2 regions of the Proteus sp. CA142267 genome follow, and region 2 is predicted to be linked to the other one. Evidence: predicted binding sites of a transcription regulator. Region 2 holds the regulator's gene; the other holds the start of a gene.

Region 1 (4,225 bases), on a different contig from region 2:
CATTACGTTCACTTCAAACGATTTCACCTCTCGCCATTAAAACCTCATTGCCTATCCATCTTCAATATCATGCTAAAGAGATAAAAGAATTACGCGAAGATCTGCTCAGTCAGCAATATGAAAATTCAGTTATTTTTATTGCATGGGAGCACGATAATTTAGTCAAAGTTGCACGAGATATCATGAAACAAGAGGGTGGAGATCCTAAATTAATCCCTAAATGGAAAAGCAGTGATTTTGATAGTATCTATATATTAAAGATTATCCGAGAGGGTGATAAGAAAAGCGTCATATTTGAACAAAGACCGCAAGGGTTAGATAGCGTATCGGAAGTTTGCCCTAATTAATGAGCATCTTATCTAATACTAAAAAAACAAGATATTTAAATAGAGTTAGACCAGATAGAGTTAGAGCATTCTATTTTACACACAGACTTAATGCTATTTGAAGCAATGCGAGAAATATATGCAAAATGAAGTTATACGCTCAGTAGAACACGAGATCAAAGTACACCTTGTAAACTCATTTACTCGAAATAATAAAGGTGGCAATCCTGCTGGCGTAGTACTTAATCCCCCTCAATTAAGTGATGAACAGAAAATGGCTATCGCTAAAGAAGTCGGCTTTTCTGAAACGGCCTTTGTTTATCAAGGTGAAGATACTGATTTTAAGGTTGATTTTTTTACTCCTGAAGGAGAAGTTGATTTCTGTGGTCATGCTACATTAGCTGTCTTTTTCACTTTATCTTCACTCAATTTATTGGCTTCTGGTCATTACACACAAAAAACGAAAGCAAGTATTTTAAGCGTATCAATTGATACTGAAAATGTCGTTATGGAGCAAACACTACCCGTTTCACGACAAGCTCCAAGTGTTGACGATGTGGCTGCTGCGCTGGGAATAAATCGTGAAGTTATCTTAGAAACCGGCTTGCCCATTGAGATATTTTCAACGGGATTGCCTGATATTTTGATCCCCGTGCAATTTGGGCAATTAGATACGCTAAAGCCTAATTTTGATGCAATAGCAAATCTAAGTCGTAAATTTAATACTATCGGTTTTCATGTTTTCGAGCTTAGCCAAGATAAAGAAATTACTGCTCATTGTCGCAACTTTGCGCCTTTATATGGCATCAATGAAGAGTCCGCAACAGGGAGTTCTAGTGGCGCTTTAGGCTGTTATCTTGTTAAGCATGTTTTCCCTCATAAAACACATTTTCTATTAGAGCAAGGGCGTGCAATGCAATGCTCCTCTCTTATTCACGTTATTATTGATTCAACGGAAAATACGATTAGTCGAGTAAGAGTGGGCGGAAAAGCGACAACGATAGGCTTGAAGATTATTACCCTTTAAATTACTCGCAGTATTTTATATCAAGTTATTCTTAATAGGCTCTAGTATGAAATCTAGGGCCTTTGTGTTTTTAAGTATTTATATAAAAACAACGTATTTATTGCTTCTTGAATTTTTATTATTGTTCGCTCTGTGATTTTGCACGATATCCTTTTACTCAGAACTTATTCCTATTTCCTCAGCTAATATTTTGAATACTTACTGAATCATATTTACAGCTTTAATATGTGGCTATCAAAAATAATACAATTATTATTGTAATCAACTGGTTATAAAAAGGTATAATCATTTTTTTAGGTCTATGAATGGTAAATATACCTTAATAAACAATTAGCCAATAGTATTAATACTTAATCATATTTAGTTTTTAATAGTAAGTGATAATTTCTTTATATTATTTAAGCTTAAATGAGATTAAGTAATCTGTTTTTAGAGGAATGAAATAGGTTAAAATTAGTAATTATCAACATAATGATTATACTTATAGGTAAAGTAACTTATTAAACTATAAATTATTTTTTTATTTTACATAAAGAATAATTATTGCGTTTATGATTTTATACTCTTTTATTCTTAAAAGATGCATTTAAATTAATATATATAAATATAAATATAATTAATTTGTGATTAATTAGGTAAAACAACTAAATTTTTAATTGTATTACAATTCCTTTTATTAAATTGAATGATAATGATTATAATTATCATTCAATAATTTAATTAAGGAGTGTTTATGAAAAAAACGTTACTCTATCTAGTTGTTACCTCGATAGTTTTTTTTAATAATAAAGCTATATCTGAAGATGTTCTTTATGTGATTGAAAAAAAAGAAGAAAAAATTAATGAAAAAACATTAAATTCAGAACAATTGGAAAAAGATTTAATATTTAACATGGAAGATATTGTTCGCCATCTTCCTGGTGTCGGTGTCTCATCCGAAGGACGTTTTGGTAATAATGGATATGCAATAAGAGGTGTTGATAAAGATCGTGTTGCTATACAGGTTGATGATATCCCTCAAGCAGAAACTTTCGATAATACCATTTATAAAGGTTATGGTTATTTTAATGGAAGTATGAATGATATCGAAACAGAACATTTAAAGTCTGTAATTATATCTAAGGGTGCTGATTCTATATTTTCAGGTAGTGGAGCATTAGGTGGGGCTGTAAAATACGTTACTAAAGATCCTGCTGATTTGATTAGTGAAGGCAATTGGGGATTTGTTTCTCGTAGTGTTTATACTTCTAAAAATAATGAAAAAATGCAAACGATCGGTATTGCAACTTCCCAACAAGATGTAGAAGGGATGCTCTTATATGTTTATCGTAATGGACATGAAACTAATAATTATAAACATGAAAATGATATATTTGGTTCTGCTAGAGGAACACCAGATCCTCAAGAAAAAACGCGTCATTCTTTACTATCAAAGATTAATCTATTAGGTATTCAAAACCATAAAATAGGTGCTACTTTTGAATACAGTGAGGGTAAAACATATACAGATGAAAAATCTTGGTACTTATTTTCTTCCTATTACCGTACTGGTGATGATTTATCAAAAAAAATTAGATATACACTCTCTGATACGTGGACTCCAGAAAGATATATTGACAGTATGACGACAAGCTTTAATTGGCAAAAAATAGAACAAAAAGCATTTAGCTCTACGTTTGATGAACATTATAATGGTCATTATTATGATATTTTTGAAGAAAATAGTAGGAATATCATTCAATATGGTAGGTTTATTAATAATGAAATAGTATTAATGCCATTATCTTTATTTAATACAACGCACTCATTAGCACTACGAACTTCATATTCTACAAAAACACTTAACAATAAAAATACAGATACTAAATATCTAGGAAAGCCTAAAGTACCTTATCAATCTAATTATAGCATCATCAGACCTGTATATACTCAAGATATTAGTATTGCTTTTGTTGATGAAATAAAAATGTTTGATGACAAATTAAATGTAGTTTTAGGCAGTAGATATGATAATGTTTCTCATCATACAGATAACGCTAAATTATCTTTAGCGAAAGATAGCGATCTCACCGATAATCATTATCAGGCTTTATCTTTGGCATTATCAACCAGTTATAACATAACACCAAATTATACTTTCCAATATAAAATTGGGCAAGGTTTTCGTATTCCAACAGCTCAAGAGCTTTATTTTGATTATGGAGGTAATGATGCTCGTAATCGCTTAGAGCCTAACCCTAATTTAAAGCAAGAAAAAGGATTAAGTAATGAAATATCATTAAGTTATAATAATGATAAATTATTTAATAAAGTAAATGTATATTATACTAAATACAATAACTTTATTGATCTTAAGCAGAGCGAAAAGCAAGTTCCTAATCCGTGGTATGATCCTAATATGGGCGATAGTTATTGGAATAAACCAACATTACCACAAAATCATCTTCAATATAGTAATGTTGCCTCAGCATACGTTTATGGTTTTGAGCTAACGAATGAAATTCGGCTTTCTAAAATATTCGGCTTAGATAATACATATATATTGCGTAATACATTTAACTATACACGCGGAAAAGATGCTTCTGGAGATTCATTACTTTCTGTACAACCTTTTAAATGGGTTTCTTCCTTATCTTACGATAATGCGGATAAAAAATATGGTGCAGGGATATTTATGACTTATTCAGCACGAAAAGAAGGTAATCAAGCAATACGGAATGGTCGTGAATGGCCATATCTTAGTGATTCTTATACTGTATTTGACACAACAGCTTACTATAATGTAAATAAAAATATTGTATTGCGTGCTGGGGTTTTTAATTTATTTAATAGAAAATATAGTACTTGGGATGCATTAAGAAGTTTGCCAGAA
Region 2 (4,225 bases):
TGCACTTGAAGCCGTAACAAAAGCTCAAGTTACACGCCGTCAAGATGCGGTGGAAATCATGCGTCCTTTTATTGAAGAAGAAGGTGTGATCCAATTTTTACTAAAATCATTCAAAAATGGTGAGTGGCTATTTAATTTACCTGCAATAAAAAATGCCTATTCAGACATTATTGGCTGGCAAGAGGTGCCTGCTTGGCATCATCCTGTATTATTTATTCGAGGCGGTTTATCACCTTATATCTTAGATGAATATCGTGAAAATATAGCTCGCCAATTTCCTCTCGCGACCGCTTTTGTTGTTGCAAACACTGGACATTGGGTTCATTCAGAAAAACCAGATACCGTTATTAAGGCAATTCGCCGCTTTTTAGAGAAATCTTAGTTAATAAACTTAACAACTTAAAATATTGCCACTGAAAAAATGATAATTTAGTAGAATGTATAATTATTATACTTAAAAACAGTATCTGTTGATAAAAAGACCAAATCACAATAGGTTAAAGTCAGGAAGCAGTGGCGAGACATCACTATGTGGGGTATTATTGGGCGTTTCGCAATTTAGTCATTGGTATACGCCCTTTCACAGCAAAATTTATGGCAAAAGAACAAACTGATCGCACCACACTGGATTTGTTCGCAGATGAACGCAGACCTGGGCGACCCAAAACAAACCCGCTTTCTCGGGATGAACAGCTTAGAATTAATAAACGTAATCAATTAAGACGTGACAGAGTTAATGGCTTACGTCGAGTTGAGTTAAAATTAAATGAAGATGCTGTAAATGCTCTCAATGAGTTGGCGACAGAAAGAAACGTCAGTCGTAGTGAGCTTATTGAAGAAATATTACTTGAGCAATTGGCGCAAAATCACGCCTTAAAAATGCATCAAAACAAGAATAGCTAGCAGATAAACCACACAAATTCGACAGAATTAGCCTGCTATTTTCGTCAAAATACATTTTTAGTTTTCTACTATGAAAACACAATGCTTATCTTTCACTAGTAATTGTTCAAACACAGACAAATATACTCTAAATATTTTGAAGTGTAGCTAGGTGACAAGTAAATGAGTCACTAGAAACATGCAAGTAGTATGTAACTTGTGAAAATATACGTAGTCAATAACGCTACAATTTGAAATATAACGAATTTAGAATAAAAGAGGTTATCTCACTTTATGGCAATCATAGGAATATTCTTCGGCAGTGATACTGGCAACACTGAAAATATTGCCAAAATGCTTCAAGAAAGACTGGGCGCTGATAATGCCGAAGTTCATGATATTGCAAAATCCAGTCAAGAAGACATCGAAGCGTTCGATATTCTGTTACTGGGTATTCCTACTTGGTATTATGGTGAAGCACAATGTGATTGGGATGATTTTTTCCCAACACTAGAAGATATTGATTTCAATGGTAAGCTTGTTGCGCTCTTTGGTTGTGGTGACCAAGAGGATTACGCAGAATATTTCTGTGATGCAATGGGGACTATCCGCGATATTATTGAGCCTCGTGGTGCTGTTATCGTAGGTCATTGGCCAACAGAAGGTTATCATTTCGAAGCCTCTAAAGGGCTTGCAGATGATAATCATTTTATCGGTCTTGCCATTGATGAAGACCGCCAACCAGAATTAACCGAAGAGCGTGTTGACGCTTGGGTTGCTCAAATCAAAGAAGAAATGAGCCTAGACGAAATTCTGGGATAAAATAAATACTCAATATTGAGAATGATAATTATTCAATGGTGTGCTAAGATAGTGTGATAGGTAGGGGTGTTTATTTTTAAATATCATGCCTATAATCAATGAGGTTATTTATTCACCCGAGCATTAATGAATAAAACCTATTTGTGAGCACAAAAATTAAATTCACCATTAGCAACAGGATTAAATCCGCATGACCGACAATAATAAAGCGTTAAAAAATGCTGGGTTAAAAGTTACACTTCCTCGCTTAAAGATCTTGGAAGTGCTCCAGGATCCTGAGTGCCATCATGTCAGTGCTGAAGATCTCTACAAAAAACTCATCGATATCGGTGAAGAGATTGGTCTGGCAACAGTGTATCGCGTCTTAAACCAATTTGATGATGCTGGTATTGTTACCCGACATAATTTTGAAGGTGGTAAATCAGTATTTGAATTAACTCAACAACACCATCATGACCATTTAATTTGTCTTGATTGTGGTAAAGTTATCGAGTTTACAGACGATGCAATTGAATTACGCCAAAGAAACATCGCTGAACGTCATGGTATCAAGCTTTCCAATCATAGCCTTTATTTATATGGCCACTGCGCTGAAGGCAATTGTAAAGAAGATAGCCACGCACATGATGAGAAATAATTCATTCTGGATAATCTCTCAGTAAAAAAAAGGAACTGTAAACAGTTCCTTTTTTATTGCCTAAAATCCGAGGATAACTCTACTTAGCCACACTGATACTGTGTTTAATATGTTTTAAATGAACCACAATAGTAAATGTAACAATAACCAATAGTGACCAAGAGCCCCATTTGCCTGCATGTACAGCAGACCAAGCACCAATTTGGTTAGGATATTGCCAAACACCAAAAAATGTACCGAAATTCTCAGCAAGCCAAATAAAGAAACCTATCAGAACAAAAGCAAGTAATAAGGGCATTTTTCGCTCTGTATCATAAGGCGTAAAATAAACCACACTACGGGCATAAAGACCTAAAATAAAGGCAGTTAAATACCAGCGATAATCACCAATAAAGTGATGAGAAAAGAAATTAATATAAATCGCAAGTGCAACTAATGTTGCCAGCCAATAAGGCGGATAATTATCTATTCGGACTTTTAAAAAACGCCATGCTTGAATTAAATAACTTCCTACCGCGGAATACATAAATCCTGTAAATAAAGGAACTTCCCATAATTTCGTGTAAGCAAAATCAGGGTATTTCCATGAACCAATTGCCGCTGATGTTTTAAATAATTCCATCACAAAACCAACAATATGGAAAAAGCAGATCGCTTTTAATTCATCCCATGTTTCTAACTTTCCCCGCACCATCCATAATTGAAAAGCGATAGCGAGAATAAGAAGCACATCATAACGGGGTATCCCAAAGACACCTTTACTTGGCGTTGCAAATAAAATAAAAAAGAAAAACCCGGCAAATAAACAAGAACGCGCCTCTTTTACACCAAAAAAAAGAAATTCAACAATAAATCGTTTTATACCTTTAAAGGGCTTCAATGGTGGTTCTAATAAAAAATCGTCCAATCGCTTTAACATGCTTCTTCCTGAAAACTTGCATTATCAAACAGCATTCAATGCAGAATAATAAATAAGGTGAGATCAAATGAATGGCAAGAAATTTGCCATAGAATAAAAAAACCTACAAGGATGAAAAGGACTAAAAAGAAAGGAATGAAAAATAAAGGTATTTACCCCCCACTACGATACCCACTCTGACTGCCTTTACTTAGGGTAAATACCTTACGCAAATTCTGCGAAATAACTGAAGCACTGGAGATAAACATAACCCACTCACATTTATCTCAGGCGACATGACATGACGACTTTACTTCATTACTTTTACTACATACTGCGATTTTAAAACGACTCTTACTACTTTTTACTTCAACTCTTTTACTTCTACTTTTCTACTTCTTACTACTGCTGACAACTTCACTTTATTAACAAGGCTTATTTATAAAGCTCTTTTTAATTACTGCATCCCTACCTTCCTACTACTTATTTTTACTTATCGTAATCGTATTTAGCTTTTTTAGTTTTATTCAGGATAAAGTGCAATTAATACACTTTATCCTTATGCCAATATTAGAAAATAGTGAATGGCATTATCACATTAAACTTAACATCTTTTTCATCTTGGAAAATATTACCAAAACCACCTTCATAACTAGGAATATCAGAGTGGTTATCATAACGGGTATAGTGAAGTTTAAAGAGAGTGCCTTTAGCGCGACCTTCTTGAACTGTATACATAATATCCGCATTCCATGCACTTTCTCTGATACGCTGACCTTGGTCATAAATGGCTTTACCACTTGGCTTAGCATCCCATGCGTAAACATAAGAAGTACCTACCGCCCAGCCTGACAGATCCCAGTTTTTCAGATCATACATCACGCCAGCATAGAGTGCTTTTTCACCATTGGCGTTAAAGTCAGAACGGCCATCCCACCAGACATCAAGACGACCATTAGAGGTTGCCCAGCCCGGGGTCATGCGTT

The links. The regulator Fur, encoded in region 2, represses iron uptake genes when iron is present. The targets are predictions, from matches to a motif close to ATAATAATGAGAACNACTATCAA.
Region 1: C0T34_RS04275 (TonB-dependent hemoglobin/transferrin/lactoferrin family receptor) is a predicted target of Fur. The motif match lies at 2,039-2,061, and genes of this name have one in related genera.

The regions. Positions count from the first base shown of each region.
Region 1 covers NZ_QPMG01000001.1:908,352-912,576, reverse strand. The annotation lists gene C0T34_RS04285 (histidine phosphatase family protein) at 1-347, shown strand, start outside; gene C0T34_RS04280 (PhzF family phenazine biosynthesis protein) at 466-1,353, shown strand; gene C0T34_RS04275 (TonB-dependent hemoglobin/transferrin/lactoferrin family receptor) at 2,087-4,225, shown strand, end outside.
Region 2 covers NZ_QPMG01000002.1:72,310-76,534, reverse strand. The annotation lists gene ybfF (esterase) at 1-382, shown strand, start outside; gene ybfE (LexA regulated protein) at 595-903, shown strand; gene fldA (flavodoxin FldA) at 1,177-1,704, shown strand; gene fur (ferric iron uptake transcriptional regulator) at 1,895-2,341, shown strand; gene C0T34_RS06095 (DUF817 domain-containing protein) at 2,421-3,260, opposite strand; gene C0T34_RS06090 (OprD family outer membrane porin) at 3,810-4,225, opposite strand, start outside.